4 regions of the Streptomyces sp. NPDC026394 genome follow, and region 1 is predicted to be linked to each of the others. Evidence: riboswitches for the same ligand, from Rfam matches in the RefSeq annotation. Region 1 holds a riboswitch; each other region holds the start of a gene.
What was found. Region 1 has a riboswitch for cobalamin ahead of metE (5-methyltetrahydropteroyltriglutamate--homocysteine S-methyltransferase). Riboswitches for the same ligand answer to the same signal wherever they lie in the genome.
Positions count from the first base shown of each region.

Region 2: it holds a riboswitch for cobalamin, as region 1 does, so the genes downstream of both, ACZ4QV_RS23895 (CoA-acylating methylmalonate-semialdehyde dehydrogenase) here and metE (5-methyltetrahydropteroyltriglutamate--homocysteine S-methyltransferase) in region 1, are expected to answer to the same signal.
Region 3: it holds a riboswitch for cobalamin, as region 1 does, so the genes downstream of both, nicT (Nickel transporter NicT) here and metE (5-methyltetrahydropteroyltriglutamate--homocysteine S-methyltransferase) in region 1, are expected to answer to the same signal.
Region 4: it holds a riboswitch for cobalamin, as region 1 does, so the genes downstream of both, ACZ4QV_RS37420 (GHMP family kinase ATP-binding protein) here and metE (5-methyltetrahydropteroyltriglutamate--homocysteine S-methyltransferase) in region 1, are expected to answer to the same signal.

Region 1 covers NZ_JBVHPX010000024.1:3,110-10,886, forward strand. The annotation lists gene ACZ4QV_RS35240 (SDR family oxidoreductase) at 1-693, opposite strand, end outside; gene ACZ4QV_RS35245 (cupin domain-containing protein) at 740-1,162, opposite strand; cobalamin riboswitch at 1,542-1,770, shown strand; gene metE (5-methyltetrahydropteroyltriglutamate--homocysteine S-methyltransferase) at 1,935-4,253, shown strand; gene ACZ4QV_RS35255 (hypothetical protein) at 4,385-4,939, shown strand; gene ACZ4QV_RS35260 (hypothetical protein) at 5,208-5,594, opposite strand; gene nrfD (NrfD/PsrC family molybdoenzyme membrane anchor subunit) at 5,591-6,679, opposite strand; gene ACZ4QV_RS35270 (4Fe-4S dicluster domain-containing protein) at 6,714-7,712, opposite strand; gene fdh (formate dehydrogenase) at 7,709-7,777, opposite strand, start outside.
Region 2 covers NZ_JBVHPX010000010.1:241,027-248,803, reverse strand. The annotation lists gene ACZ4QV_RS23915 (enoyl-CoA hydratase) at 1-146, opposite strand, end outside; gene mmsB (3-hydroxyisobutyrate dehydrogenase) at 143-1,114, opposite strand; gene ACZ4QV_RS23905 (enoyl-CoA hydratase/isomerase family protein) at 1,111-2,181, opposite strand; gene ACZ4QV_RS23900 (acyl-CoA dehydrogenase family protein) at 2,178-3,389, opposite strand; gene ACZ4QV_RS23895 (CoA-acylating methylmalonate-semialdehyde dehydrogenase) at 3,395-4,894, opposite strand; cobalamin riboswitch at 5,100-5,272, opposite strand; gene ACZ4QV_RS23890 (short-chain fatty acyl-CoA regulator family protein) at 5,377-6,786, opposite strand; gene aceA (isocitrate lyase) at 7,151-7,777, shown strand, end outside.
Region 3 covers NZ_JBVHPX010000002.1:167,462-175,238, forward strand. The annotation lists gene ACZ4QV_RS04945 (FecCD family ABC transporter permease) at 1-1,125, opposite strand, end outside; gene ACZ4QV_RS04950 (ABC transporter substrate-binding protein) at 1,125-2,237, opposite strand; cobalamin riboswitch at 2,499-2,711, shown strand; gene nicT (Nickel transporter NicT) at 2,710-3,954, shown strand; gene ACZ4QV_RS04960 (VOC family protein) at 4,123-4,623, opposite strand; gene ACZ4QV_RS04965 (DoxX family protein) at 4,724-5,275, opposite strand; gene ACZ4QV_RS04970 (hypothetical protein) at 5,595-5,861, opposite strand; tRNA gene ACZ4QV_RS04975 (tRNA-Val) at 6,171-6,245, opposite strand; gene ACZ4QV_RS04980 (hypothetical protein) at 6,423-7,777, shown strand, end outside.
Region 4 covers NZ_JBVHPX010000028.1:49,562-57,338, reverse strand. The annotation lists gene ACZ4QV_RS37450 (DUF6232 family protein) at 1-116, shown strand, start outside; gene ACZ4QV_RS37445 (hypothetical protein) at 113-532, shown strand; gene ACZ4QV_RS37440 (hypothetical protein) at 629-754, opposite strand; partial or broken gene ACZ4QV_RS37435 (alpha/beta hydrolase) at 789-920, opposite strand; gene ACZ4QV_RS37430 (bacteriocin fulvocin C-related protein) at 1,069-2,001, opposite strand; gene ACZ4QV_RS37425 (cytochrome P450) at 2,112-3,443, opposite strand; cobalamin riboswitch at 4,099-4,323, shown strand; gene ACZ4QV_RS37420 (GHMP family kinase ATP-binding protein) at 4,543-5,451, shown strand; gene ACZ4QV_RS37415 (cysteine synthase family protein) at 5,448-6,473, shown strand; gene ACZ4QV_RS37410 (ATP-grasp domain-containing protein) at 6,470-7,777, shown strand, end outside.

The DNA.
Region 1 (7,777 bases):
CTCGTCGGGGACGAGGCTGCGTTCGGTGAGTTCGGAGCCGAAGTAGCGGGCGTGCGGGTCGGGGGCGACCGTGCGCGGGTCGTGCCAGGCGTGCAGGGCCCGGGCGACGAGTTCGTCGAAGCGGAAGACTTCGGGGCCGGCCACTTCGGTGGTGGCTTTCTGCGGGATTTCCACGGCGGCCTTGGTCACCGCCTCGGCGACGTCCGCGGCGGCCAGGGGCTGGAAGAGCACGGGTGGTACGCGCACGGTGTCGCCGTCGGTGGCGGCGTCGGCGATGCCTCTGACGAACTCGAAGAACTGTGTCGCCCGGAGGATCGAGTAGGGAATCGGGCCCTGTTTGATCAGCCGCTCCTGGACCACCTTCGCCCGGAAGTAGCCGTTGTCGGGCAGGTCGTCGATGCCGACGATCGACAGCGCCAGGTGATGCGTGACGCCCGCCGTGGCCTCGGCGGCCAGCAGGTTGCGGGTAGAGGTGGTGAAGAATTCCAGGACCGCCGACTCCTCGAAGGAGGGCGAGTTGGCCACGTCCACGACCACCTGGGCTCCGGCCAGCGCGGTGTCGAGGCCCTCGCCGGTGAGGGTGTTGACGCCCGTACTGGGCGCGGCGGGCACGGCCTCGTGTCCGCGCTCGGTGAGTCTGCCGACCACTTTGCCGCCGATGAGGCCGGTGCCTCCGATGACCACGATCTTCACTTCGTCTGCTCCTCGCGCTGTTGGCGCCCGCTGGGGCGGAGAGGCGTCAGGGCTCCCGGGGTACGCGCAGGTGAGCGCGCTGTTTGAGTTCTTCGTCGTCGACCAGGACGGACATGGGCTGCCCCGGTACGCAGAGCATGGTGACGACGAAGCGCAGCCGCGTGTCGGTGAGGGCGTTGCCGTCCTGGTAGTGGATGACGTCACCGCCGGGCTCCCAGAACGCTTCCCCGGCGCGGACGATCCGCTCCGGCTCACCTTCCAGTTCGAAGCGCATCTCGCCCTCCAGCACGTACCCGAAGGCCGGCCCTGGGTGGCGGTGCGGCGGGGCACCCTGGTCGCCGGGCGGGTACTCGATCTGGACGGTCGACACGTGCGCGCCCTCCGGGATGGCGGGCGGGACGACCTCTTGCAGCACGGTGAGCGCGGACTTCCATGCCTCCGAGGGCGGGTGTTCGTGGGTGCCGGGCATGGCGGGTCCTCCTTCTGCGGTGCCGATGCCGGCGCCGGTGCCTGTGCCGGTATCGGTAGCGATGGCGGTGCCGCCCCGGTGTGCGGTGCCGGCCCCCCCCGGTGTACGGCACCAGGCCTCGGCGAACGGCCCGCCGGTAAGCGGCCCGGCCGGGAGATGTCCCATTGTTCAGACCCCCGGCATGCCCGGTGAGCGCCGATCCGGACACATCCGGGACGCCGTACGGAGCCTCGGCCCCGCCCGTCCGACCCGGCTCCGCCCGTCCCCGTCCCCGCCGTCCCGCCCGGCTCCGCCCCCGCCCGCCCCCACCCCTCCCCCCGTGTCCCATCTCACGTACCACCATGTGAACAAGGGTGTCCCTACCGGGTGCGACCGATCTACGCTGTCCGGTGCAGCTGGTTCGCCCTGCCCGCCAGGCAGGCGCGTCGTAAGAGGGAACCCGGTGGGAATCCGGGACTGCCCCGCAGCGGTGAGCGGGAACGACCGCCGTCATACGCACTGGATCCGGGCCGCGGATCCGGGAAGCGACGGCCAATAGGTGTCCGCCGGACGATGGTCCGGCAGGCGTGCCCGCGAGTCCGAAGACCTGCCCGTTGCCCGCGTGCGTCCGTACGTGCGCGGACCTTCCGGTGACCTCGAGGGCGGGTCGGCGACCACAGCAGGCGGGCATGGGTGCCGTTCGGCGCCGGGTGGCCCGTCCGGTGCGTCATTCCTTCGCGTTCTCGTCCCGTCACCGGGCTCGGAGAAGATCACGCTCGCGAAGGAGAGTTCCGTGACAGCGAAGCCCGCAGCCGCGGCAGCACGGGCCACCGTGTACGGCTACCCCCGCCAGGGACAGCACCGGGAACTGAAGAAGGCCGTCGAGGGGTACTGGAAGGGCCGCGTCACCGCGGACGCCCTCCGGGAGACCGCGAAGGACCTGCGCCGTTCCAACTGGCAGCAGCTGGCCGACGCCGGCATCCACGAGGTGCCGACCGGTGACTTCTCGTACTACGACCATGTGCTGGACACCAGCGTCATGGTCGGCGCTGTCCCGGAACGGCACCGCGCCGCCGTCGAGGCCGACGCCCTGGACGGCTACTTCGCGATGGCGCGCGGGACGCAGGATGTGGCGCCGCTGGAGATGACCAAGTGGTTCGACACCAACTACCACTATCTCGTGCCCGAATTGGGGCCTGACACCGTCTTCTCCACCGACTCCGCCAAGCAGGTCGGCGAGGTGCGGGAGGCACTCGCGCTCGGTCACACCCCGCGCCCGGTCCTCGTCGGCCCGGTCACCTACCTCCTGCTGTCCAAGCCGGCCCCCGGTGTGGCCGCCGACTTCGACCCGCTGACCCTGCTCGACCGGCTCCTGCCCGTCTACGCGGAGGTACTGGCGGACCTGCGCGCGGCCGGCGCCGAGTGGGCGCAGTTGGACGAGCCCGCCCTGGTGCAGGACCGCACCCCGGCCGACCTCAACGCCGCCGAGCGCGCCTACCGCGTCCTCGGTACGCTCGCCGACCGCCCGAAGCTGCTGGTCGCCTCGTACTTCGACCAGCTCGGCGAGGCCCTGCCGGTACTCGCCAAGGCGCCCGTCGACGGTCTCGCGCTGGACTTCACCGAGGCCGCGGCGGGCAACCTGGACGCGCTCGCCGCCGCCGGCGGCCTGCCCGGCAAGCGGCTGGTCGCCGGAGTCGTCAACGGCCGCAACATCTGGATCAACGACTACGAGAAGTCGCTGGCCACGCTCGGTACGCTGCTGGGTCTGGCCGACCGGGTCGACGTGGCCGCCTCCTGCTCGCTGCTGCACGTGCCGCTGGACGCCACCGCCGAGCGGGACATCGACCCGCAGGTCCTGCGCTGGCTCGCGTTCGCCCGGCAGAAGACCGCCGAGGTCGCCACGCTCGCCCGCGGCCTCGCGCAGGGCACCCACACGATCGCCGCCGAACTGGCCGCCAACCGCGCCGACCTGGCGTCCCGCGCCGGTTCCGCGATCACCCGCGACCCCGCCGTACGGGCCCGTACCGCCGCCGTCACCGACGCCGACGGCCGCCGCTCGGCGCCGTACGGGGAACGGACCGTCGCCCAGCGGGCCCACCTCGGCCTGCCGCTGCTGCCGACGACCACCATCGGCTCCTTCCCGCAGACCGCCGAACTGCGCGCCGCCCGCGCCGACCTGCGGGCGGGACGCCTGGACACGGCCGGGTACGAGGAACGCATCGGGAACGAGATCCGCGAGGTGCTCGCCTTCCAGGAGGAGGCGGGCATCGACGTCCTCGTGCACGGCGAGCCCGAACGCAACGACATGGTGCAGTACTTCGCCGAGCGGCTGACGGGGTATCTCGCCACACAGCACGGCTGGGTCCAGTCGTACGGCACGCGGTACGTCCGGCCGCCGGTCCTCGCGGGCGACATCTCGCGGCCCGAGCCGATGACGGTGCGGTGGACGCGGTACGCGCAGTCGCTCACCGACCGTCCGGTCAAGGGGATGCTGACCGGCCCGGTCACCATGCTCGCCTGGTCGTTCGTCCGGGACGACCAGCCGCTCGGCGACACCGCCCGGCAGGTGGCGCTGGCCCTGCGTGACGAGGTCGGCGACCTGGAGGCGGCCGGCACCTCGGTCATCCAGGTCGACGAGCCGGCGCTGCGCGAGACGCTGCCGCTGCGCGCCGCCGGCCGTCCCGCCTACCTCGCCTGGGCCACCGAGGCGTTCCGCCTCACCACCGGCGGGGTGCGGGACCGGACGCAGATCCATACACACATGTGCTACGCCGAGTTCGGTGACATCGTGCAGGCCATCGACGATCTGGATGCCGACGTGATCAGCCTGGAGGCGGCCCGCTCACACATGCAGGTGGCCCGTGAACTGGCCGAACACGGCTATCCGCGGGAGGCCGGCCCGGGCGTGTACGACATCCACTCGCCCCGCGTGCCGAGCGCCGAGGAGGCGGCGAGCCTGCTGCGCAAGGGCCTCGGCGCCATCCCGGCCGAGCGGCTGTGGGTCAATCCCGACTGCGGTCTGAAGACCCGGGGCTGGCCCGAGACCCGTGCTTCGCTGGAGAACCTCGTCGCGGCCGCGCGGACGGTGCGCGCGGAGCTGCCCACGTCGTGATCACCTTCGAACTCCACAGCTAGAACCGGTTCATGGGGGTGACCCGGGGGGGGGCAGTCCGCCGGCCGGCTCGGGAACGGCCGGCCGGCGGGCCGTAAACTGCTCTCCCCGCACTTATCGAGGAACATCACTTGACCCCGTATTCCCTGGCGTTCTACATGGACGTCGTGACCACCGGCGCCGTGCTCGGCCTGCGCCACACCGATTCTCCCGAGCGCGTCGCCGAAAACCTGGGGCCGGACTTCGGCGAGAACAGGTTCGGGGAAACCGGCCTGGGCTACTCCTACGGCCTGCCCGAGTTCTTCTGGGAACGCGAATCCACCGACGCCCTCTGGTCGGGGCACCATTTCACCTTGCAGGTGCACAGACTGGCCCACCGGAAGCACAAGTCCGTCGACGAGGTGCTGCGAACCCGGTACGGGCGCTTCGCCCCCCGGCTGCGGTTCGAGAAGCTGCGGCGTCTGTTGGAGCGACGCGGCGTCCCGTTGCTGGAGATCCCGGATGCGGCGAACGCGCCGCACTACCGGACGTTCTGGCAGCCGAATTCCCAGGTCGCCGTCTCCGTCATCAATTGCCACGGTGAATTCAGCACACCGGGCAACCTGCGGGTCGGCGACGTCTATAACATCCAGGCGCCGCTGACTGCCGACGCGGTGGCGTGGCGGAGGGAGCGCGCCGCCACGTGAACGGCTTGGCAGTCTTCGCAAGGGCGGGCGGGAAGATGCGCAGAAGTTGGCACGGGGCCATGGTTGTTGGCATTCGGCGCCACTGTCAGAGTCTCCGTATGGTCGGCGCGAACTGGCGGCGTGCCGCACCGTCAAGGTGTATGCGGAGTACCTGGTACGGGGCGTGCAGACTCCGGGGTGAGGGCCCCGGACGTCCGTCGGGCGGGTGCGGAGCAGAACTGAGGCTGCTCCGCACCCGCCCGCGGCACACATGGTGCACCGGAAGGGGTCAGCTCTGCCCCGTGCTCTCCAGGACGATCTGGAGCTCGACCTCCTGGTCGCCCGACACCGTGCCTTCCGTACGGACGGAGAACGCGCGTGTCAGCACGTCCCGCAGCCGGTCCACCGCCAAGTGGCTGCCCTGGAGGTCGGCGGTGACGGCGGCGGACAGGTCCGCGTTCGGCCGGACGTCGCCGCGGACCTCCGAGGTTTCGAAGGTCTCGGTCCAGACGGTCGGGTGACCGGACCGGTGCGGCTGGTCGTGGGCGGTGTCGCCGTCGGCGCGGTCGGAGTCGAAGCAGCTGCGCAGCGTGCTGAACACGGCCTCGGCATCGGCCGGTGTCTGGGCGCTGAGCACGACCTGGGCCGGCTCGTCGGTATGGGGTGTGCGGGTCATGTGGGCTGGGTCCTCTCCGCGCTGTGCGTCGATGTGGTGCGGCGGGCTTCCTTGGCCGCCCGTTGGGGTACGACGGTGTATTTCGGGTCCTCGGCGGAGGCGATGCCGGCCGCGAAGACCCCGAAGCGGGTGCACACGGAACCGGCGAGCAGGGCCAGCCCGCTCGCGGCGGCCAGCGTGCGGGAACGGCCTCCGAAGGCGGCGCCGACGGCGGCTCCGGCCGCGGTGAGTGTCCGCGCCGTGCGGAGCAGCGTGCCGGCCCGCCCCTGGTGCCAGGTCTCCGCGACCATGCCGAGGCGCCGTTCGACGGCCTTGGTGACCGCTTCGTCGGCGACCGCGGCCAGTACCGCGGCGCACCGGGCGGGCACCGTCTCCCGTACGGGAGCGACGGCGAGGGCCGTCCCGGCGGCGGCGGCCGTCGCCGATGCCGCGAAGAGGTACGGGAGTTCGCGGTGCGCGCCGTGCCACGCGGGGACGGCGGTGTCCGCCGCGAGGACCGCGGTGTAGGTGGCGACGGCCGGTCCGAGGAGCGCCGCGAAGCCGGTGGCCAGGGCGCCTGCCCTGGGCAGCTTTCCGGTGACGGCCGAGGCGGCCGCGGCGCCCGCTGCCGGCCCGTAGGCGGCCAGCAGCCAGGAGCCGACGCTCATCGGCGAGGTCGGCTTGACGACCCGGAGCATGTTCGCGAACCGGCCGGGTCTGCCGAGGTCGTTGACGAGTGCGGCGGTGGACAGGGTGACCGCCGCCAGGGAGGAGCCCTTCATCGCGGTGGCGGTGGTGGTGCGGCCCGTCGCGTGGGCCCCGGCCGCCAGCACCGATCCGGCGCCGGCCAGACCGCCGAGGAAGAAGTACCCGGCGATGTCCCGGGCGCGCCAGGCAGGAGCCTTGATGACCGGCCGGCCGTAGTACGACCGGAAGTCGGCCGGGGGCGCCATGAGCTGCTCACCACGGCCGCCGCGGCCGCGCTTGCCGCCCTTGCGCCGTCCTCTCCCGTCGGCGCCCGGCCCGCCGCGCAGCATCTCCGGCGCGGCGGCGCGGCCCGGCCGCCCGCCCTCGGAGCCCTCGCGGGTGACATCGGAGCCGTTCATCGCCTCTCCTTCCGTCATCGCTCCTGCCCTTCCGTCATCGCCGTCCCTTCCGTCCGGTGGCACCGCCGAGCTGCTTCAGCGCGGGCCCGGCGAACGCCAGCGCGATGCCTCCCGCCAGCGAGAGCGCCGCGGCACCCGCGTGTTTCCACATGGCGGGCAGATCGCGGGTGGTGACGACGGGGTCCGGTGGCAGTCCGTAGACCTCGGGTTCGTCGAGGAGCAGGAAGAACGCGCCGTCCCCGCCGACGCCGTCGGCCGGCTCGTGCCCGTACAGCCGCGCGTCGGTGACGCCTGCCGCGTGCAACTGGTCGACGCGGAGCGCGGCCCGTTCGCGGAGTTCGTCCAGCGGTCCGTACTGGATGGACTCGGTCGGGCACGCCTTGGCGCAGGCGGGTTCCTGTCCGGCGCCGAGCCGGTCGTAGCACATCGTGCACTTGAAGGCGCGGCCGTCGGAGGGGCGTTGCTCGATGACGCCGTACGGGCAGGCGGGTACGCAGTAGCCGCAGCCGTTGCAGATGTCCTCCTGGACGACGACGGTGCCGAACTCGGTGCGGAAGAGCGAGCCGGTGGGGCAGACGTCCAGGCACGCGGCGTGAGTGCAGTGTTTGCAGACGTCGGAGGCCATCAGCCAGCGCAGGTCGCCGCCGGCCGCGTTGTCGGAACCGCCGCCGGTACCGTCGTTCGTGTCGGCCAGCGGCAGTTGTGTACGCCCGTCGGCAGCGGGCGGCCCGCCACGCACCGGCGCCGTCGGCTCGTCGCGCGCGGGAACCTCCTGCTCGATGAAGGCCACATGACGCCACGTCGAGGCCCCGAGCCCCTGCGTGTTGTCGTAGCTCATCCCGGACAGCGACAGTCCGTCCTCGGGCAGGGCGTTCCACTCCTTGCAGGCCACCTCGCACGCCTTGCAGCCGATGCACACGGAGGTGTCGGTGAAGAAGCCCGTCCGGGGCGGTGCGCCGGAGTGGCCGGCGTCTCCGGCAGGGTCCGGTTCGACGCCGCTGAGCAGGTGGTGGCCGAGCAGGTGGTCGGTCACGGGCGGGGCTCCGTTCCGGTGGTCTCGTCGATGCCGGCGCGCTGCCGGTAGGCCGCGACCAGTTC
Region 2 (7,777 bases), on a different contig from region 1:
ACGACCTCGGTCATCACCTGGAGGTTGAGGGCGTTGAGTGCCTTGGGGCGGTTGAGGGTGAGGGTGGCGGTACGGCCGGTGCGCTCGACGAGGATCGTCTCGTACGGGTGGGTACGGGCGTTCATGGGTGTGGTGGCGCCGGTCATATGGCGGTTGTTCCGTTCTGGTCGGTTTCCTGCGGGTCCGCGCCGCCGCCGGAGCGGTGCCGGATGGTGCGTACGATCCCGGAGAAGTCCTCCGCCGCGCCGTCCCCCTCGGCGAACGCCGCGTACAGTTCGGCGGCGCGCAGGCCGAGTTCAGCGTCCACGCCGCCCGAGCGGACCGCGTTGGCGGCCAGGCCCAGGTCCTTGGCCATCAGCGGTGCCGCGAAACCCGGACGGTAGTCGTGGTTGGCGGGGCTGCCCGGGACCGGGCCCGGCACCGGGCAGTTGACGCTCAGCGCCCAGCACTGGCCGCTGGCGGTGGACGCCACGTCGTACAGGGCCTGGTGGGACAGGCCCAGGCTCTCCCCGAGGACGAACGCCTCGCTGACGCCGATCATCGATATGCCGAGGATCATGTTGTTGCAGATCTTCGCGGCCTGCCCGGCGCCCGCCGCGCCGCAGTGCACCGCCTTCTTGCCCATCGCCGTGAGCAGCGGCTCGGCGCGCGCGAACTCCGCCGCGCCGCCGCCCGCCATGAACGTCAGCGTGCCGGCCTCGGCCCCGACCACACCGCCCGAGACCGGAGCGTCCAGCGCCTGGTGGCCCGCGCGTACGGCGGCCTCGTGGGCGGCACGGGCGTCGGCCACGTCGATGGTCGAGCAGTCGACGAACAGGGTGCCGGGGCGGGCTGCCGCGAGCAGCCCGCCGTCCTGGTAGAGGCCCAGGACGTGCCGTCCGGCGGGCAGCATGGTGAGCACCACGTCCGCGTCCGCCACCGCAGCCACAGCCGAAACGGCGGGTTCGACACCGGCCTCGGCGGCGGTCGCCAGCGCTTCCGGTACGAGGTCGAAACCGGTCACCCGGTGACCGGCCTTGACCAGGTTGGCGGCCATCGGGCCGCCCATGTTGCCGAGTCCGACGAATCCGAGGGTGAGGGGCGCGCCATCCCCCTGGCGTGTTTCCGTGGTCACCAGGGCACCTCCTGCGTACCGGCGCCGCCGGCGAGGCCCAGTTCGCGGGCGCCGAGCGGGGCGAAGAAGCGGGCCACGTCCTCGTCCGTGACCTCGGTGAGCCCGGCGGGGGACCAGCGCGGCGCGCGGTCCTTGTCGATCACCTGCGCGCGGATGCCCTCGACCAGGTCCGGCGCGGCCAGCGCCGCGCACGAGACGCGGTACTCCTGGTCCAGTACCCGTTCGAGCGGCCCCAGGTCGCGGGCCCGGCGCAGTGCGGCCAGGGTGACCTTCAGAGAGGTGGGGGACTTGGCGAGGATCGTCTCGGCGGCCTCCTTGGCCTCCGGGACGCCGCTGCTGAACAGCCGGTCCACGATCTCCTCGACGGTGCCGGCCGCGTAGCAGGGGTCGATCCACTGGCGGTGGGCCGCCAGTTCGCCCTCGGGCACCTCCTGTACGTACCGGGGCAGTACCTCGGGCACCGGGGCGGCGGCGAGGTCCGCCAGCAGCCCCGCCACCCGCTCCGACGGGACGAAGTGGTCGGCGAGCCCGCACAGCAGCGCGTCACCGGCCCGCACCGGTGCCCCGGTGAGCGCCAGGTGCGTGCCCAGTTCCCCGGGTGCGAGTGCCAACAGGTACGTGCCGCCGACGTCCGGTACGAAGCCGATGCCAGTCTCGGGCATGGCGACCTGGGAGCGCTCGGTGACGATCCGTACGCTGCCGTGCGCCGAGACGCCGACGCCGCCGCCCATCACGATGCCGTCCATGACGGCGACGTACGGCTTGGGGTAGCGCGCGATCCGGGCGTTGAGCCGGTACTCGTCGCGCCAGAACGCGGCGGAGGCCGAGCCGTCGCCGGTCCGCGCGTCCGCATGGATGGCGCGGATGTCGCCGCCGGCGCACAGGCCGCGCTCGCCCGCTCCAGTGATCACGACGGTCTCGACCGTCGGGTCGTGCTCCCACGCGTCCAGGGCCGCGTCGATCCGGCGCACCATGGCGTGGTCGAGGGCGTTGAGCGCCTTCGGCCGGTTGAGCGTGAGGTACGCCGCGCCGCCCTCGATCCGCAGCAGTACGGAGTCGTCGGTCATCGGGCGGCCCCCGTCCCGGCGCGGGCGCCGCCGGTCTTCGCCCCGGTCAGCCCGCGGGCCACGATCAAGCGCATGATCTCGTTCGTCCCTTCCAGGATCTGGTGCACCCGAAGATCGCGGACGATCTTCTCGATGCCGTACTCACTCAGGTAGCCATAGCCCCCGTGCAGTTGCAGCGCGCGGTCGGCGACGGAGTAACCCGTGTCGGTGGCGAACCGCTTGGCCATCGCGCACAACTGCGGCGCCTGCGGGTCCGCCCGGTCCAGCGCCTCGGCCGCCTGCCGTACCAGCGCGCGGGCGGCGGTCAGCTCGGTCGCCATGTCGGCGAGCCGGAACTGGAGTGCCTGCGCCTCCAGCAGCCGCCCTCCGAACGCCTCCCGGTCCGCGAGGTACGCCTGCGCGGCGTGCAGCGCGCTCTGCCCGCCGCCGAGGGAGCAGGCGGCGATGCCCAGGCGGCCGCCGTTCAGCCCGCTCATCGCGATACGGAAGCCGTCGCCCTCCGCACCGAGCCGCCGGCCGGCGGGGACGCGCACCTCGTCGAGGATCACCTGCCGGGTGGGCTGCGCGTTCCACCCCATCTTCTTCTCGTTGGCGCCGAACGACAGCCCCGGGTCGTCCCGCTCCACGAGGAACGCCGAGATGCCGCCGGGGCCGTCCTCGCCGGTACGGGCCATCACCACGTACACCTGCGAGGTCCCGGCGCCGGAGATGAACTGCTTCACTCCGGTCAGCACGTAGGAGTCGCCGTCGCGCACCGCACGCGTGCGCAGCGCCGCGGCGTCCGACCCGGCGCCCGGCTCGGTCAGGCAGTAGCTGCCCAGGTCGGCCATCGAGCACAGGCCGGGCAGCCGGCGGGCGCGCTGCGCGTCGTCGCCGTACCGGTCGATCATCCAGGCGACCATGTTGTGGATGGAGAGATAGCCCGCGATGGACGGGCAGGCGGTGGCCAGCACCTCGAAGACCAGCACGCCGTCCGCGCGGCTCAGCGCGGACCCGCCGTGCTCCTCCCGTACGTAGATCCCGCCGAGCCCGAGCCCGGCGGCCTTGCGCAGCACGTCCACGGGGAAGTGCTTGTCCTGGTCCCAGGCCACGGCGTGCGGCGCGATGTGCTCCTGCGCGAAGTCCAGCGTCGTCTCGACGATGGCGAGCTGGTCGGCGGTGAGTGAGGTCAGCGAGGCGGCCGTGGTGGCGGTGGTCATGACGCTCATCGCGCTCAGCCCATCGTCGGGAGGGTGAAGCTCGCGCCTTCCTTGACCCCGGGGGGCCAGCGCGAGGTGACGGTCTTGGTACGGGTGTAGAAGCGGATCGCGTCCGGGCCGTGCTGGTTCAGGTCGCCGAAGCCGGACCGCTTCCAGCCGCCGAAGGTGTGGTAAGCGACCGGCACCGGGATCGGCACGTTCACGCCGATCATGCCGGTGTCCACCCGGCGGCTGAAGTCCCGCGCGGTGTCGCCGTCGCGGGTGAAGATGGCCACGCCGTTGCCGTACGGGTGCTCCGTGGGCAGCCGCAGCGCCTCCTCGTAGTCCGCGGCCCGTACCACCGACAGGACCGGGCCGAAGATCTCCTCCTGGTAGATCCGCATGTCCGGGGTGACCCGGTCGAAGAGCGACGCGCCCGCGAAGAAGCCGTCCTCGTGGCCGGGCAGGGTGAAGCCGCGTCCGTCGACGACGAGTTCCGCGCCCTCGGTGACGCCGAGGTCCACATAGGCGCGGACCCGGTCCAGCGCGTCACGGCTCACCAGCGGCCCGAAGTCGGCGTGCGGGTCGTCGGAGCGGCCGACGCGCAGCGTGCCGACCCGCTCCTTGAGCCGCGCCACCAGCGCGTCGGCGGTCTCCTCGCCCACCGGCACGGCGACCGAGATCGCCATGCAGCGCTCACCCGCCGATCCGTACCCGGCGCCCACCAGCGCGTCCACCGCCTGGTCGAGGTCGGCGTCCGGCATCACGATGAGGTGGTTCTTGGCGCCGCCGAAGCACTGGGCGCGCTTGCCGTGCGCGGCGGCGGTCGCGTAGATGTGCGCGGCGATCGGCGTCGAGCCGACGAAGCCCAGCGCTTCGACGCGCGGGTCCGCCAGCAGCGTGTCCACCGCCTCCTTGCCGCCGTGGACGACATTGAATATGCCCGGCGGCAGTCCCGCCTCCAGGAACAGCTCGGCCAGCCGCAGCGGCACCGAAGGCGCCCGCTCGGACGGCTTGAGAAGGAACGCGTTGCCGCAGGCGATGGCCGGCGCGGCCTTCCACAGCGGGATCATCGCGGGGAAGTTGAACGGGGTGATCCCGGCCACCACGCCGATGGGGCGGCGCAGCGAGTGCACGTCGATGCCGGTACCGGCGTTGTCGGTGAACTCGCCCTTGAGCAGGTGCGGGACGCCGGCCGCGAACTCCACCACCTCCAGGCCGCGCTGGAGATCGCCGTGCGCGTCCGCGACCGTCTTGCCGTGCTCGCTCGACAGCAGCCGGGCCAGCGCGTCCCGCTCGCCCTCCACCAGGCGCAGGAAGTTCAGCAGGACGCGGGCGCGCCGCTGCGGGTTCCACTCGCCCCACTCGGGCTGGGCGGCCGCGGCGTCGGCGACGGCGGCCGCCGTCTCGGCCTGGCCGGCGAGCGGCACCCGGGCCTGCACGGTGCCGGTGTTGGGGTCGTACACCTCGCCGTGCGCGCCCGATGTTCCCGGTACGTGCTCGCCGCCGATGAAATGGGTCAGTTCTCGGACCATGGGGGCCTGCTCTCGTCAGGTGAGATCCGGGGATGGCACGGCCGGGCCCACGGGCGGCGCGGATGGCGCGCGGACCGTGGCGGGGCCGTGGGACGCGAAAGGCGTGGAACCGTCAGCGCGCGGGCGGTGCCGCGGGCCGGGCCGGATCACCTGGGTTGTGGGTACGCACCGATGCCATGCGTGTCTGCTCCATCCTCGTGGACAACACGGAACAACACCCGCGGCCGGTATCCTGGCTTCCGGATCGTCGTGCGCCGCCCGCCTTCCCGACGCACCCGCGTCAGTGGCGTGTTGCTCGGCGTCGCACTCCCCGGTCACAGTGGCGGGACCACGCCGGATTCGCACCGGCTTCCCTGCACCGCGGGCCTACGTCACGAACATATAGTTGGACGTCCTAGTAAGTCCAGGGGGATCGGTGATCTTCCGGGTGCCCCGGGGCGGGCCGCTGGGACCGCGTACGCCTCTCAGCCGTCCCGTACCCCTCAGCCCTCCCGCACCGGATACGGCACGAACGTGCTGCTGTTCTCGTCGATGGCCAGGGGACGGCCGAGCGGCGGCACGGCGCGCTGCGGGCACTCCAGGCGTTCGCAGACCCGGCAGCCCATGCCGATGGGGATGGCGGCACCGGCGTTGTCCAGGTCGAGGCCGTCGGAGTAGACCAGCCGGGAGGCGTGCCGGATCTCGCAGCCGAGGCCGATGGCGAAGGTCTTGCCCGGATCGCCCCAGCCGCCGCGGTGCCGGGTGACGGTGCGGGCCGTCCACAGGTAGCGGCGGCCGTCCGGCATGGCGGCGATCTGCACGTGGATACGGCTGGGCGCGGTGAACGCCTCGTAGACGTTCCACAGCGGGCAGGTACCACCCGCCCGGGAGAAGTGGAAGCCGGTGGCGGACTGCCGCTTGGACATGTTGCCGGCCCGGTCGACGCGGACGAAGGAGAACGGGACCCCGCGCCGGCGCGGCCGTTGCAGGGTGCTCAGCCGGTGGCACACCGTCTCGTACCCGAGGCCGAACCGGTCGGTCAGCCGCTCGATGTCGTACCGCAGCTCCTCGGCCGCGGCGTGGAACGGGCCGTACGGCAGCACCAGCGCCGCCGCGAAGTAGTTGGCGATCCCGATCCTGGCCAGCGACCAGGCCGTCGTGCCCTCCTCGAAGTCCTCGGAGGCGGGCCGCGACAGCTCCTCGCCGGCCTCCAGCAGCGCGAGCTGGGTCGCCATGCGGAAGGCGCGCTGCCCGGGCCGCAGTCCCGCCGACAGGCGCAGCACCCGGGCGGACGGATCGTAGTGGTGCAGCGGCCCGTCGGGCGTGTCGACGAGGCGTACGCCGTGCCGTCCGGTGAGCCGGGCGGTCAGGGCGCGTCCCGCCTCACCGGGGCGGATGCCCAGCTCGGCGGCGAGTTCCTCGGCGGCGGTGTCGGCCTCGTGCAGGTAGTTCTGCCGCCGGTAGAAGAACTCGCGGATCTCCTCGTGCGGGGAGAGCGGCGCGGCCGGGTCGGTGCCGCCGCCGTCCCGGCCCTCCGCCACCTCCGCCAGCCGCTCGGTCAGCGCCAGGTTGCGCCGCCCGAGGCCGAGCAGCACCGACGCCACCGCGGGCTGCCGGGAAGCGAGTTCGGACAGGTCGGTGGGGGAGATCCGGCCGGCGGCCAGCTCGTCGGCGAGCGCCTCGCGCAGGTCGGCCAGCATCCGGCTGGTGTCGCGCTCGGAGAAGAAGCCGGGGTCCACCCCGAAGGTCTCGGTCAGCCGCAGCAGTACGGGCACGGTCAGCGGCCGTGAGTCGTGCTCCATCTGGTTCAGGTAGCTGGGCGAGATGGCCAGGACGCGGGCCAGCGCCGCCTGGCTGAACCCGCGCTCCTCCCGCAGCCGGCGCAGCCGCGCCCCGGCGTAGATCTTGCTCACGGTGTCCCCTCCGTCGCTGCCGCCCGGCTCACCCTAGTCGCCGTACGGCGGTCACGGACCTTCGCAACCTTGGCAGAAAGGTGCCACAAGATGGGCAGAACTTGGCTGCGGGCCACCGTTGATGGCACCAAGTGCCACTGCCAGAGTCGGTGGTGCGGCCCCCCGGCAGCATTGCTCACCCCGCCACCGGGACCTCCGGCGGGCCGCACCTCAGCAATTCGTGGCGCTGCTACGGCACTCGGTGCACGCGGTGCCGAGGATTCGCACCCTTCACCGGCAGTCCACCACAGCAGCCCACCACCCACCACCACAGAGCAGTCCACGGCTCAGCACAGCGGTCCGAGCGAACACCCGGGAGATGGTCATGGCACAGACAGGTACCGAGACGGCCGAGGAACTGGCCCGGCGGTGGGCGACCGACCCGCGGTGGCAGGGCACCACCCGTACCCACAGCGCCGCCGACGTGCTGCGGCTCTCCGGCAGCGTCCGCGAGGAGCACACCCTGGCCCGGCGCGGCGCCGAGCGCCTGTGGCGGCAACTCCACGAGCAGGACTACCTCCACGCCCTCGGCGCGCTGACCGGCGGCCAGGCCGTGCAGCAGGTCAAGGCCGGTCTGCAGGCGGTCTACCTCTCGGGCTGGCAGGTCGCCGCCGACGCCAACCAGGCCGGTCACACCTACCCGGACCAGAGTCTCTACCCGGCCAACTCGGTGCCGCAGGTGGTGCGCCGCATCAACAACGCGCTGCTGCGCGCCGACCAGATCGCCACCGCCGAGGAGGCCGGAAACACGACGGACTGGCTGGTGCCGATCGTCGCCGACGCCGAGGCCGGGTTCGGCGGCCCGCTCAACGCCTTCGAGCTGACCAAGGCGATGATCGAGGCGGGCGCGGCCGGCATCCACTACGAGGACCAGCTCGCCTCGGAGAAGAAGTGCGGCCACCTCGGCGGCAAGGTCCTGGTGCCCACCTCCCAGCACCTGCGCACCCTGGGC
Region 3 (7,777 bases), on a different contig from region 1:
GAGCGCCCCGGTCAGCGCGGCCAGCGGCAGCAGCCTGCGGTGGTCGCCCCCGACGATCAGCCGGCACAGGTGCGGCACCATCAGCCCCACGAAGGCGACCGCCCCGGACACCGACACCAGGACACCGGTGAGCAGGCTGGTCACCACGAACAGCAGCCGGCGCAGCCGCACGACGTCCACGCCGACGCTCGCCGCCGTCTCGTCCCCCATCGTCAGCGCGTTCAGCGCGCGGGCCCGCGCCTGGAGGACCAGCAGCCCGGCCGGTACGGTGACGGCCGGCAGCAGGAGCGTGCCCCAAGTGGCGCCGCCCAGGCTGCCCATCAGCCAGAACAGCACGCCGCGCGTCTGCTGCTCGTCACCGGCCTGCAGTACGAGGTAACTGGTGAACCCGGCCAGGAACTGCCCGATGCCGACCCCGGCCAGCACCAACCGCAGCGGCGCGAAGCCGCCGCCCCGGCGGGCCAGCGTCCACACCAGCGCGAACGAGGCGAGCGCCCCGGCGAAGGCGGCCGACGACAACCCCAGGCCCCCGCCCAGCCCGAACACCCCGCCCGCCCCCGCCACGGTGCCCGCGCCCAGCACGATCGCGGCCACCGCGCCCAGCGAAGCGCCGTTGGAGATGCCCAGCAGGTACGGATCCGCCAGCGGGTTGCGCACCAGCGCCTGGGTGGCCGTACCGACGAGCCCGAGGCCCGCGCCGACCAGCGCGGCGAGCAGCGCCCTCGGGACCCGCAACTGCCAGACGATCAGGTCGTCCGTCCCCGGCCGGGGCGGCTCGCCCCCCAGGCGCCGGAACACCACCGACCACACCTCGGCCGGGGCGATGTCGGTGGCACCGAGTGCGACGGCCGCGGTCAGCGCGACGAGCAGGGCGACCAGCAGCCCGAGAGCGAGCCAGACGGCACGGGCCTGGCCGGGCCCCCTTCCCTCGGCACCTCCGACCCGCCCTTCCTCAGCACCTCCGACCCGCCATTCCGCGGCACCTCCGGCCCGTCCTCCCTCAGCTCCTCCAGCCCGCCGTTCCTCGGCTCTTCCGGCCCGCCCGTCGTCCTGCCCGACGGCTCGCCCGAGGTCCGGCCCCGGAGCCTGCTCGACGGCCTCCCGCCTCGCGCCCGGCGCTGCCATCAGCGGTCCGCTCCGGGCTCGGCCAGGCGGTCCGGGTAGAGCGTCGCCGCGATCCGCCGCACCGTATCGGCATTGCCCACCCCGGCGATGGTCGTCTGCTCCGAGCCGATACGCAGGAATTTCCCTTCCCGCACCGCGCGCAGTCCCGCCGTGGCCGGGAATTCCTTGAGGAACTTCTCAGCTTCGTCGAATGCCTTCCCGGTGGCCGCGGCACTTCCCCGGTTCCGTACGCCGAGCTGGATCCAGTCCGGGTTCTTCGCGACCACGTCCTCCCACGACACCGGCTGGAAATCGCTCGCGCAGTCCGCGAAGATGTTCCGCGCCCCCGCTTCGGTCAGCACCGCGTTGGCCACCTGCCGGTTGCAGACCGCCACGGGCTGTTTCGTCCCCGCGTCGAAGTCGAAGAAGAAGTACGACGGCCGCTTCGCCGCAGGCACGTCGGCAAGGGCCGCACGTACCGAGGAAACCTTCTTCTCCATCTCCGCCACCAGTCGCCCCGCACGGTGCGAGGTACCCGTGACCTGACCGAGCCGCCGGATGTCGGCTTCCACCGCGGACAGGTCCCGCTGCGGCACCTTCTTGCGCGGCGCACACGCCGTAGAAGCCAGATAGACGTGCTTGATGCCCGCCGCGGCGAATTCCTCCTCGGTCGGACCGGTCGCCGCGCCGCCCATCATGCCCATGGACGCGAACGTGTCGATATAGACATCGGCTCCGGACCCGAGCAGCTTCTCCTTCGGGATCACCGTCTTCCCCAGCACCGGGACGCGTTGCGCGCGGGCGTCCAGTTCGGGAGGCAACGTGCCTTTCCCCGGCGGGAATCCGGTACCGACGACCCGGTCGCCCGCTCCCAGCCGGAGCAGCATTTCCAGGCTCGCCGCATTGCTCGTGACAATCTTTCGCGGCGCCTCGGAAAACGTCGTCCGCCGCCCCTCGCAATCGGTGACCGTGGCGGGAAAGCCACCCGCTCCGCCGCCCCGCCCGTCCGCGGCGTCCGCCGCCGTCTGCCCGCCGGAACTACCGCAGCCGGTGGCCAGCGCGGCCACCCCCAGCACCCCCACGATCGCCGCCACCGACCGGCCTCGCCACGCCGACCGACCTTCCGGCACCATCCGGCCTTCCCAAGCCGACCGACCTTCCGGCGCTGCCCGGTCTCCCGACACGGACCGGCCCTTCGACACCGACCGGCCCTTCAGCACCGGCCGGCTCCCGGCCACCGGCTCCACCAGATCCATCCGAGGACGCATACGTCCGCTCTCCCTGCCTCTCGACCGCCCGAGGGCCCGCGCGTGCGGGCCCGGGACCAGGTAGTCGAGCGGACGGCGCCCCGGGTTCCCGCCGTATTGGTCCGATGACCACACCGCGGCCGGGCGTTAGAGTGTGCGGGCCGTGGTGTCGGGAAGACCGGTGAAGACCGTCAGGTCCAGACCGGAGCGGCCCTCGCCACTGTGATCGGGAAGTTCCCGCCCCGTTCCGTACGCGCCCCGCGCCCGTACGGAGCCACTGGCCGCAGCCCGCGACCGGGAAGGCAGGGGCGGGCGCGCACACCCGTCAGCCAGGAGACCGGCCACGGCATCTCACGAACTGATCCACGAGGTGCTGGAGCGTGACCACCGGATGCCCCCGTCCGCCAATTCCCCTTCCCCTTCACCGTCCCCGTCTTCTCCCCCCTCCCCCTCCCCCTCCACTTCGCCGTCCCCGCCGTCCGCTTCCGCGTTCCGCTGGCGGCGGCAGGACACCGTGCGGACCGCCGGGCTGATGGCGGTCATAGCCGCCCTGCACGTCATCGCCTTCGGTGTGCTCTTCCTGCTGGTCGTGCCGCAGCACTACGCCGTCGGGTCGCAGGTCTTCGGGGTCGGTCTCGGCGTCACCGCGTACACCCTCGGTATGCGGCATGCCTTCGACGCCGACCACATCGCCGCCATCGACAACACCACCCGCAAACTGATGGCCGACGGCAAACGCCCGGTCTCGGTGGGCTTCTGGTTCGCGCTCGGGCACTCCAGCGTGGTCGTCGCCATGGCGGCGCTGGTCGCCGGCGGCGCGCAACTGGCCGGCACCCTGCTCGACGACGGATCGAGTGCCCACCAGGTGCTCGGCACCGTGGGCACCACGGTCTCCGGCAGCTTCCTCTACCTCATCGCCGCGCTCAATCTCGTCGCGCTGGCGGGCATCTGGCGGGTGTTCCGGGCGATGCGGCAGGGCCGGTACGACGAGGCGGAGCTGGAGCAGCACCTCGACTCCCGCGGCTTCATGAACCGCGTACTGGGCCGCTTCACCCGCTCCATCACCCGGCCCGGCCAGATGTACCCGCTCGGCCTGCTCTTCGGTCTCGGCTTCGACACCGCGACCGAGGTGACGCTGATGGTGATGGCGGGCAGCGGCGCGGCGGCCGGTCTGCCCTGGTACGCGATCCTGGTGCTGCCGCTGCTGTTCGCGGCGGGGATGAGCCTGTTCGACACGCTGGACGGTACGTTCATGAACTTCGCGTACCAGTGGGCGTTCTCGAACCCGGTGCGCAAGGTCTACTACAACCTCACGATCACCGGTCTGTCGATCGCCGTCGCCTTCTTCATCGGGACCATCGAACTGGTCACCGTCCTGCACGAGAAGCTGAACCTGACGGACGGCGTGACCGGCTGGATCTCGGCGATCGACCTGGACAACGTGGGCTTCATCATCGTCGGCCTGTTCGTGGTGGTCTGGGCGGCGGCGCTGGCGTACTGGCGGCTGGCCGGGGTGGAGAAGCGCTGGTCGGCGCGGGCCACCGAGGCGACCGGGGCCCCGGAGGCCGCACGGGCCCCGGAGACGGCCGGGGAGACCGCCTGACCCGTCGCCCGACCTACCGGGCCCGACCTACCGGACCCGGTCTGTCCGCTCCCCGCCCCGCCCTTCATCAGTGGGGGCCGGGCCACCGCCCCCACCCGCCATCGGCAGGGTCGGCCGCCGCCCCACCCTCCACCGGCAGGGTGGGGCGGTGACTGCTCCCGCCCTGCCTCAGGTCGCCGAACCGGCCGCCGCGCCCGTCTTCAGATCACGGCCCCAGCGCGCCAGCTCGGCTTCGAGGTCGAGCGGGCGCAGCCGGTCCGGTTCGTCCGGGCCCGGCCAGTCCGTACGGGGCACCCGCCACATGACCTCGAACTCGTTGCCGTCCGGGTCCTTGGCGTACAGCGACTTGGACACCAAGTGGTCGGTGGCGCCGACCAGCGCGCCCCGCCCCGCCAGGTCCGCCGCCACGTCCGCCAGCTCCCCGAGGGTGCCGACCTCCCAGGCCAGGTGGTAGAGCCCCACCCGGCCGTGCTCGGGGCCCGGCGCACCGGCGCCGACCGCGAACAGTCCGAGATCGTGATCGTTGGCGGTCCCCTCGGCGCTGAGGAACGCGGCCCTCCCCGGTATCTCGGTGTCCACCCGGAACCCCAGCGTTTCCGTGTAGAAGGCCACAGCGCGCGCCACGTCCCGTACGTAGAGCACCGCGTGATTCAGCCGCCGCACTGCCACGTCAATCCCTCACCTTCCGCTTCTCCCCGCACCCATCACTTCACGGCACATCACGTCATGCCACACTCGGCTCCCCCGGCTCCACCCGGCTCGCCAGGAATCAGTCGCGCACCAGCAGCATCACGAACGCGACGATCACGCCGAACACCAGGGCGGCCACCCCGTACGCAAGGCGGTGGTTGCGCAGGACCGGGAGCAGCCGGTCGACCGCGTACCGGCCGGGGCCGGTCAGTGCCAGGGCTCCCGCGCCCGCCGTGAGCAGCAGCTCGTACTCGACGCCCTCGGGCGCGAAGAAGCCGCCGCCCCACTTCACCGCCAGCGCGTTCACCATCGTCCCGACGACCGCCGCGCCCGCCAGCGGCGTCAGCAGCCCGAGGACCAGCCCGAGGCCGCCCAACGTCTCGCTGAGGCCCGCCACCACGGCCATGGCCTTGCCGGCCGGGTAGCCGCTGGCCGTGAAGAACTGTCCGGTTCCGTCCAGCCCCGGTCCGCTGAACCAGCCGAACAGCTTCTGCGCACCGTGCGCAGCCATGGTCAGGCCGACCGCGAGCCGCAGAACCAACAGACCGATGTCGTACGCGTGCGGGGTCGCGGCATGGCGGTCGTCGACGCCGCTGCCGTAGTCGCGAAGGGGGCTGAGGGGGGAGGACATGCGAGCGCTCATTTCTGTCTGTCTGGTCCGTCCGGACCGGCGTGCCCTACGGGAGGACCGACGCCGCCCCGACGGAAGTACTTGAAACTTCAAGTCACACACCGACGATACACATCACTTGAAAGTGAAACAACACCCCCACCCCTCACCCTCCGAACGCCACCCCACACGATGCGTAACCCTTAAACCTACCCCCCACACCCCCACCACACACCGCATCCACACCAAGACCCACCCCACCCCACCCCCAGAAAAACCACTCCCCAACACCGCCCACCCCTCCTTTCCCTCCCCTCCCCCCTCATCTCCCTCTTCCTCCTCATCCCCCTCCCCCTCGCCCACCTCTGCCGCCCTCTCCCCACCCCTCCGCAACCGCCCACGTGTCCTTGTCCCCACCGCGCCACTCGACGAGCCCCGGAGTGTCCAGGTCGATGTCCTCGGCATCCGGCGCCAGCCCCGCATGCCGCAGGAACTCGGCGACATCACCACGCCCGTGCGCCAGCCCGACGATCTGCCCGTGGACAGTGACCCGCCGCCCACCGGACGAGGAGGGCGGGTGGACGATCACCGGCGGATGCTCAGCCATGCTTTCAGCGTGCACCGAGACCGCCCACCACGCATGTCGGCCGCACCGCACCATGCCGGCCCCATTGCCGGAGAGCTGCACGGAAGCGCGCCCACCGATACTCACCGAACCAGCGTCGCTGGTCGTGGCGTTGACGTACGGAACAACCGCGCCAGGCTTGACGAGCCGCCCGGCGTCCGCGACGCACCACACGGCAAAGCCGGCGCACCGCCCCGGCTCGCGACATCCAAACACCGTCCGACCAGCAACATCGACGTCAACCCCAAATGCCGAAGACCCCCCGTCAAGATCGACGGGGGGTCTTCGCGCTGGTGGGCACAACAGGATTTGAACCTGTGACATCTGCTTTGTAAGAGCAGCGCTCTACCGCTGAGCTATGCGCCCTGGCTGGACCGACAGACTACCTTGCTTCCTGGGCTGCTTCACAAACCAGGGGCCTCAGCTCCGGCGGCGGGCCGGGGAACCAGCCCCCGAGATCGCGAACCAACCGGCCGCTGTATTCGTTCTCACTGGGTGGGAGAATGGCAGCCGGGCCTGGGGCGATGCGATCGGGAGAGGGATGTGACGGCGACACACACGCAGCCGCACGAGCAGCGAGCACGCCGTGCAGTACGCCGTCGCCCCCGCGGGGGCGCGTTCCGGGACACGATGGCTCTGCTCCTTCTGCCGCTTCCTTTGCTGGCCGCCGCGGCGCCGGCCGCGTTCGCCGGTGGCGGTACGCGGCGCTGGTTCGGGCGCGGGGAGAGCCAGCGGGCGGACGCGCAGGCCGCGAAGGATGCCGCGGCTGCGGCGTTCTACGAGCTGGACACGGCACAGCGCGACCTGCGGATCTCCATAGAGACGATCACGGCGGTCGACAGTTCGCCGGCGGCCGTACGGGCCGCGAAGGACTACGAGAACTTCGGGCGGCGGATCGACGAGGTCAGCCAGGGCTACATCAGCGCTGTCGACGCCCACGATCTCGACCGGGACGATCTCGACGCCGGTGCCGCCTCACGGGCCCGCGCCGACCTGACCCGGGCCAAGGAGGAGCTGGAGCGGGTCAAGGCCGACCTCGACCGGTTCGCGCAGGGGCTCGGCCCGCTGCTGCAGACCGCGGAAACGCAGTTGGCACGGCTCGCACCGGCGGTGGAACGGGCGCGGCAGGCCCTGCTCGCGGCGAGCAACGCGCTGGACGCCGTCCGGGCGCAGGACTTCAAGGCCGACGATCTGGCGGCCCGGCTGGCCGCCCTGTCGCCCGAGCTGACCAAGTTGAACCAGGGCGCCGGTCAGCACGGCGTGCAGGAGACGATCCGGCGCGCCGACGACGTACTGCGCCAGGCCGAGTCCGTACGGACCGAGGCGGAGCGGCTGCCCGAGAAGGCCGCGGAGATCGACAAGCGGCTGGTGTCGCTGCGGACCCGGGCGCAGGCCATCACGACGCGGGCGAGCAAGGTCGACCCCGTACTGAGCGAATTGCGGCGGCGGTACAGCGCTGCCTGCTGGCAGGACCTCCAGCATGTGCCGGACCAGGCCGCGGACGCCGTCGCGCAGGCCGAGAGCAAGGTGCGGGAGGCGCAGCGGGCGCGGGACGAGCAGCAATGGGCCGACGCCACGAGCCTGCTGGCGACCGTGCGGGCCCTGCTGAACACCACCGACGAGGCCGTCTCGGCGGCCGGCGACCGGCTGCGGCGGCTGGACGAGGTGTCCTTCGACCGCGAGAAGGAGGTCGAGCGTACGCGCTTCGCCGTACGGGACGCGCAGCGTCTGGCGATGGCCGGACGCAGCACGCCCGACCCGCGGCACGCACGGCCGCTGGACGATGCGGTGGCACGTCTGGAGCGCGCGATCGCCGGTCTGGAGGGGCGGCACCCGGACTGGTGGCACTTCCTGACCGAGACGGAGGCGGTACGGCAGACCGCGTCCCGCGTCGTCCA
Region 4 (7,777 bases), on a different contig from region 1:
TCATGGCTGCGATCGACAATCCGCAGGCTGAGTTCCAATTCCAGGTGGAGAACTTCCACATCGGCGACAGCATCAAGCAGTTCGGCAATCAGAACACGGGCAAGGTGACCCGATGAACGAAATCCCGTCGCACTTCGGCGACAAGATATTTCAGATCGGCGACGGTAATGCGGGCAAAGTGCAGGGGCCGGTGACGTACGGCAATGTCGTGAAATCGCAACTGGCCTGGGGCGACGGCGCGGAGAACACCGCCCGGAAAGCCGGACGGAAGATCGCTCCGGAATTCGAGGTCCTGGTCGAAGCCGTCGCCGACACCCTGCGCCAGTTGCCCTCCCTGGCCGTCGCGGAAGAGGTTCTGGAAGACGCCGCGGCCATCGAGGCGGCCATCCTCGACGAGGCCGGCCGGGACCAGCCGGACCGCGGCGCGGTGCGGCGCGCGGTGGCGGCGCTCAAGGGGTATCTGGCCCCGATCGCCGTCGCGCGGTCGCGGCCGGTGCCGCCGCGGGCGGTGACGAGACGGCGCGGGCGCTGATCGAGCGCCTCACTGATGCGTTCTGAGGACGTTGCGGACGTGCCGCGAGGGGGCGCCCAGGTGCGTCGATGTGCGTCACATCCGGCGCGTAGGAGTTCAGCAGGCGAGGAACGCGGCCCCCGGGTAGCGCGCGGTGTACGCCGCGCGCACCGCCGCCTGGGCCCGCCGGTCGCCGGAGCGCCGGTTGACCCGTATGACAAACAGCTCCTCCGGCGTCTTCACGGCCGGCATCCCCGACAGCCGGACCGTGTCCGGGGAGGTCCACGGCGAGGGCCCGGTGGCCGCGCGAGGCCGGCTCGCGTACGGCTCCCGCCCAGTCGGCGGACGAGCCGTAGCCGCCGTGGACCAGGACGAAAGCCGGTGAACCGGCATCGTGGGGCAGTGGCACGGCGGACCTCCCTGTACGCGGGATGCCGACACGCGCGGTGCAGGCCGGTTTGGGGCCGGCCTGCCGCGCCCACCCTACGTTCGCGCGCCCGCGCCCGCTTCCGGAGGCCACCTCGCGGGCGCGGACCGGCTGCCCGTACGCCGCTTCCTCAGCCCCCGCACACCCCGTCGCAGTTCTGCTGCCACAGCCACCCGCAGCCCGAAGCCTGCGGGGTGCAGGGCACGGAGTTGCCGCATGAACTGCAACCGCTGGCACCCTTGTGGCAGTCGCAGTTCATCAGCAGGCGGGAGGTGCCGGGGGCGGCCGGGGCGGGCGAATCGGCCGGGCCGAGCACCCCGAGCGCGGCGAACGACACGTCGGGGCCCAGGACCGCCACCGACTCTTCCCGCAGCCGGTCGGCCTCCGCCGCCGGCCAGGCGCCGGTCCCGGCGAAGAGGGCCGGCACCGCCGCTGCGACCTTCTCCAGCATCGCCGTCCGCGGCCCCGACAGCTCGGGGTGCGCCGCCCGGTAGCGCTGTACGTGCTCCAGCCACAGGCCGGCCTTCGCACGGTCCGGGACACGGGCGTACACGGCCCTGCGCTGCGGCATCGGCAGCGCGGTCACTTCTCGGTAGCCGGTGGGGAGCCGTTCGAGCCCGGCGGCCCACTCCTCGGCGGCGGCAGCCGTCATCCGGCGTCCGGGCGAGGCCATGGCCGGAGCGGCCAGGCCGCCGGAGACGAGGAACGCGCCCAGCGCCAGGCCCGGCACGGCCTTGAGCAGTCTGCGCCGGTCACCGTGTACGAGCACGTCGGTCCGGTTCAGGGCCCGCACCACCCGCAGGGACCCGGCCGGCCCGAGCAGACGGCACAGCCGTACCGACAGCGCCGGGCCCGTCCACGCCCGTACCCGGTCCCCCTGCACGGCCAGCAGCGTGGGGACGAACGGCGGGTCGTCGCCCAGCGCCTGCCGCCGCAGGGCGCGTACGGGTGCGTCCCCGAGCCCCGCCATCGTCAGCCGGTCGTCCACCAGGCCGCCGATCTCCCCGGCCACCTCGCTGCACGCGCCACAGCCCGCGTCGAACGCCAATAACCACTCCGTCATGGCCACTCCCCTGCTCGCACCGGCACTGCCGCCCCATGCATACCCGGCTTCCCCGCGCACCAGCCCCGTCGGCACGCACCGGGTTCAGGCACGGAGTTCACGTACCGGGTTCAGGCACGCGGTGCGGTGTCACGGGGCGTCAGGAGCATCCGGATGTCGTCGCGCGCCCAGAGCACGAAGCGTTCGACCGGTGTCACCCGGTGCCCCGGCACGGGCCGGAAGCGGAAGCGTTTGAGCAGCACGGCCAGCACCAGTTCGGCCTCGACCACGGCGAGACCGGCGCCCTCGCAACTGCGCGGCCCGATGCCGAACGGGATGTAGGCCAGCCGCGACCGCCCGGCCACCTCCTGCGGGGTGAACCGCTCGGGGACGAACTTCTCGGGCTCGGGCCAGTGGTCGGGGTTCATGTGCACGGCCCAGAACGGGTAGAAGACCGTCGTACCGGCCGGGAGTTCATGGTCGCCCAGGACGAGCGGTCCGGTCGTCTCCCGCGCGCCGTACGGGCCGGGAGGGTACAGCCGCATCGCTTCCTTCAGGACCATGTCCAGGTAGGTGAGGCGCCGCAGGTCGGCGTACTCGGGCACGGCGCGGTCACCGAGTACGCGGTCCAGTTCGGCGGCGACCCGCTCGGCCGCCTCGGGGTGGCTCCCCAGGAGGTGCAGGGTCCAGGAGACGGCGACTCCGGTGGTGTGGTGGGCGGCGAGCAGCGTCACCATGACGGTGTCGCGGATGCGCGCGGGCCGCTCGCCGGCCTCGACGAGCGCCCCGATGAGGTCGCTGCGGTCCGCGCGGCCCCCGGAGTGGTGCGCCGCGACCACCCGGTCGACCGTCGCGCGCAGGTAGGCGAGGGCCCGGTCCGCCCGCTCGGCGCGTTCCTCCCGTGTGCCCGGCACCGGTACCTGGTAGAGCCGTCCCAGGTACTCGGTGAGCACCTCCTCGAAGGCCGCGACGACGCCGTCCGGGTCCGCGGCCTCGCCTTCCAGCGCGTACGCGCAGATCATCCGCAGCGACAGCGCGGTGAGGTCCTTCTGCAGGGCCACGGGCCCGTGGCCTGCCCGCTCGGCCCAGTGGTCCGCGAGTCCGGCCGCGAGCGCGGCGAACCGTGCGAAGTGCCGCTCGTGGGACGGGCGGCCGGCCAACACCGACAGCAGGACGCGCCGCCAGGGAGTGTGTTCCTCGGCCGGCAGCACCTGCAAGTTGCCCGCCTCGCACAGCGGGGCCAGGAACTCGAACAGCCGTTCCGGCCGTTTGTCGAGGTGGGCCGTGGCTTCCAGCAGTACGGGGTCGGCGACCGACACGGCCGTCTCCGCGCCCGGCAGTTGGAACCGCACGACGGGCCCGTACTCGGCGTGCAGCCGCAGTTGGTAGATGTGCAGTCCGCCCGCCGCGGCGACCGCCCCCACCCCGCCGTCCGGCCGGGGCTCGGGTCCAGGGATCCGCATGCCAACGCCTCCTGACTGACAGCCCGGCCCCGCCGTGCGGAGTGGCCCGCGCGGCGGGAGTGAACCTCCATCATCGTCCGTATCGGCGGTGGGAAGGAGGCGGTGGCCGATCGGAGGCGGTGGTGGCGGCCGATCAGGTGGACGTCCGTTCCGCTGACCGTGTAATGCCTCCACCCGAGTCGGCCCCCGCCATCTCCTTGGCGACAGGGCTCGACGAGACCCGCAAGGCCACGACGTCGGCGCCCGAGTCCTTGGACCTGCCGCACGATCTTGTCGACGCCGTCCGGCACTTTCGCGCCACCGTGCCAGGTGTTCAGGCTCATCCCCTTCAGGGCCCCCGCGGCCTTCCCGGGCCGCGGTGAGGCGCCCCGTTCCGTACCGGGCCGCCCCAGGTCTCCCGTGCGGCTCTCCAGCCGAGGGCCCAGGGGCTCGAACCGGCCACCGGGCCCGGCGAGTGGATCTGTCGCAGGACCGTGACGAGTCGTACCGACATGACATGTTTGAGCCGGGGCAGTGCCGGTGTGCTGCACGGCAGGATCGCTGGTGACAGGCTCCCGCGGGCCGTGGGCCCGTACTGCACACATCCCGCGCCCTGTCAGCGGCACCAATCGAGACAACCCCACAGACCTCTCTGTTGCGGTGGCGGGAACACCTCTACGCTGATGTGCGCAGTCGGTTCGCGCCACTCTCCGTGGGGCGTCGTAAGAGGGAACCCGGTGGGAATCCGGGACTGTCCCGCAGCGGTGAGTGGGAGCGAAAGCCGCCGATACAGCACCGCACCCGGTCGAAGGGTGCGGGAAGCGGTGGCCGGTAGTTGTTGCCGGAAGGCCCGGCCGACATGCCCATGAGTCCGGATACCTGCCACTGCGCGCGTGCGAGCGAGAACGGACGCACGCGCTGTCCACAGTGACCGCGAGGGCTGGGTCGGTGGTACAGGCGGAGCCACGCGCGTCCCGGCGCGGCCGCCCTCTCACTCACCGGTCGAAATCCTCGGACCGGGTGCGGCGGGAGAGGGCGTGTTCGTGACCGAGGAATACCGCAGGCGATGTCTCCGGGGCGGCCGACGGCCGGGTCCGGCACGGCCGTTGTACGGTGCCCGATGCTGACCACACCCGACGGCGGCCCGGCACGGTGGGTCTCCGGCGTCTGCCAGGGGACGCTGGGCGAGCTGTTCCAGGGCCCGCTGCGCCCCGGCGGCGAGGCGGACATCGCGATCGTCTCGTTCCCCGTGGACCGTCACTCCTGGGTGTACTTCTCGCCGGGCGCCGGGCCCGACGACGAACCGTCCGACGCATCGCCCGACCGACCGCTTCTCGGCGCGAAGGCGGCGACGGCCGCGCGGCTCTTCCTGGAGCACTTCGGCCTGACGCTGCCGCCGGGACGCTGGAGCACCCACTCGGACCTGCACGTCGGAGTGGGCATGGCCAGTTCGACGGCGGACATCGTGGCGACCCTGCGCTGCCTGTTCCGGGTCTTCTCACTGCCGTACGACACCGGGGCCGTCCGCCGCGTCCTGTCGGCGATAGAGCGGGCCGACAGCGTGTTCCTCGACGAGTTCGCGCTCTACCTGAGCGGACGGCACCGGGTCGTACGGCGGCTGGGCACCGGCATCGGTTTCCACACCGCTTTCGTCATGGAGCCGGGCACGGTGGACACCGCCGCGGTCACGCCGGTGCTGCGGCGGCACTACCGGCGCTGCGCCAGGGAGTACGAGAGGTGCCTGACCGACCTCCTGAAGGGCTTCGCCTCCGGCGACCCGGCAGCCGTGGCCCGGGCCGCGACCTTCAGCAGCGTGCTGTCCCAGGAGGTACTGCCCAAGCACACCTTCGAAACCGTGCTGGCCCACCGCGAGGAGTTCGGGGCGGACGGCGTCTTCGTCGCCCACACCGGATCGCTCGTCGGTTACCTCTTCAGCTCCCGGCCGGCGCCGTCCCTGAAGGGCGAGCTGTCCGCCTTCTTCCGTTCGCTCGGTCACCAGTGCTCTTTCGCCCAAGGAGGCTACGCGTGACGACACATCCCCACATAGCCGACGCCCTCAAGATCCCCGACCTCGTCCGGCTGACGGACGGCATGGTGCTGCTGCGGTTCGAGTCGATGAAGATCTACTCCGCGCTGGCGGCCGTCCGGCAGCTCCTCGACCGGGGCACCGTCCGTACCGGACAGACCCTGATCGACAGTTCCAGCGGCATCTACGCCTACGCCCTCGCGCTGGCCTGCCACCGCTACGGTCTGCGCTGCCACATCGTGGCCTCGACCACCGTGGACGCCACCACCCTCGCCCAGTTGGAGATACTCGGCGCGACGGTCGAGCAGGTCAGACCGTCGAAGAACCTCAAGCTCGATCAGGAACTGCGGGTCCGGCGGGTACGGGAGATCCTCGCCGAACGGCCCGGCGTCCACTGGATGCGCCAGTACCACGACGACATCCACTACCTGGGCTACCAGGAGGTCGCGGACCTGGTGACCGCGGCCCTGCCGGACCGCACCCTGACGGTCGTCGGCGGCGTCGGGTCGGGCGCCTCGACCGGCGGCCTCGTGAAGCATCTGCGCCGCCGGGATCCCGGCGTCCGGCTGGTCGGGGTGCAGCCGTTCGGCAGCGTCACCTTCGGGAGCCAGGACCACCACGACCCGGAAGCCATCATCGCCGGAATCGGTTCCTCGATCCCCTTCGACAACGTCCGCCACCACCTGTACGACGCGGTGCACTGGATGGACTTCACCCACGCCATGTCCGGCGCCGTCGCGCTGCTGCGCGAGCACGCCGTCTTCGCCGGGCTGTCCACCGGCGCCGCGTACCTGACCGCCACCCACGAGTCCCGCCGCCACCCCGACCGGCTCCACCTGGTGATCGGTGCCGACACCGGCCACCGCTACGTGGAACGGGTCTACGCCCGCCACCGGGAGGCCGTGGACCTGGCCGCACTGAAGCCGACGGAGGTCGGCAGCCCCGAGGAGATGTCCATGCCCTGGTCGACGATGGCGTGGAACCGCGCCCCCTGGCCGTCCCGCCGTGAGGAGACCCGCGCATGACCGTGGTCTGCCTGGAATCGCTCACCTTCGGGCTGGGCCACCTGACGCGCGCCGCCGCCCGGCTGGGCGAGCCGCTGCGGCTGCTGACCCGCGACCCCGCGTACTACGCGTACGAGTTGGAGCGGCTGCCCGCGGGCGCCCTCGACGTGGTGGAGACCGACACCTTCGACACGGAACTGGTGGCGGAACAGCTCGCCCGTACTCCGGACCTGCGGGGGCTGATCAGCTCGACCGACACCTGGATGCTGGTCGGCGCCGAACTCACCGCCCGCTTCGGGCTGCCCGGCCTCGGCCCGGAGGTGCTGCGGCTGACCCGGGACAAGGCCGCCGTACGGGACCGGCTGTTCGAGGCCGGGCTGACCCGCGCCCGCGCGGCGGAGGCGGACAGCGGCGACCCGGCAGCGGCCGCGCTGCTGGTGAAGGCGGTGGGCCTGCCCGCGATCCTCAAGGACACCGCGGGCACCGGAAGCCAGAACGTCTGGCTGGTACGGGACGAGCGGGAGCTGGACGCGGCGCTGGCCGAGGCCGCCGGGCGGCAGCTCAAAGGCCGCCTGTTCGCCGAACCGTACTTCTCCGGGCCGGTGTACAGCGCGGAGACCCTCACCTGGGCGGGACGGACCCGGCTGCTGGGCGTCTCCAGCCGTCTGATGTCGCCCGAGCCGCACTTCCGGGAGGAGATCACCGCCTTCCCCGTGGCCTTCCCGCAACCGCGCCGGGACGCTCTGGAGCAGTGGCTGGACGGTGTGCTGGCCGCCGTCGGCTACACCGACCGGTTCGCCCACGTGGAGTTCGCCCTGACCACGGCCGGTCCGGAAGTGGTCGAGATCAACCCGCGGATCGGCGGCGCGCTCGTCGGTGAGGGGCTGTGCCGGGCCCTCGGCGTCAACGTGTACGAGGCGATGGTGGAAGCGGCCCTCGGCAGCCGTCCCGGACTCATGGACGCGGAGCTGCCCGGCGGCCCCGCCTCGGCCTTCGTCCTCGGATACCCCGAGAAGCCAGGGGTGTTCACCGGTGTCGACGGACTCGACCGGCTGCCGGACATGCCGGGTTCCCCCGCCTGGTACCCGGTCAAGCGGACCGGCGACCCCGTCGAGCACCTGGGCGACAGCCGGGGTTACGCGGGCATCGTCTACGCGGAGGGCGAGACGGCCGAACTGGCCACGCACCGCGCCGTCGCGGCGGCCAACGCCGTACGGGTGCGGACGGAGCCGTTCCATGCGGGGGACGCGACGGGACCGGGGAACGCGGCAGACGCGACCGGCACGGCGGACATGGCAGCGAACCAGGCGAGCCAGGTCGGCCAG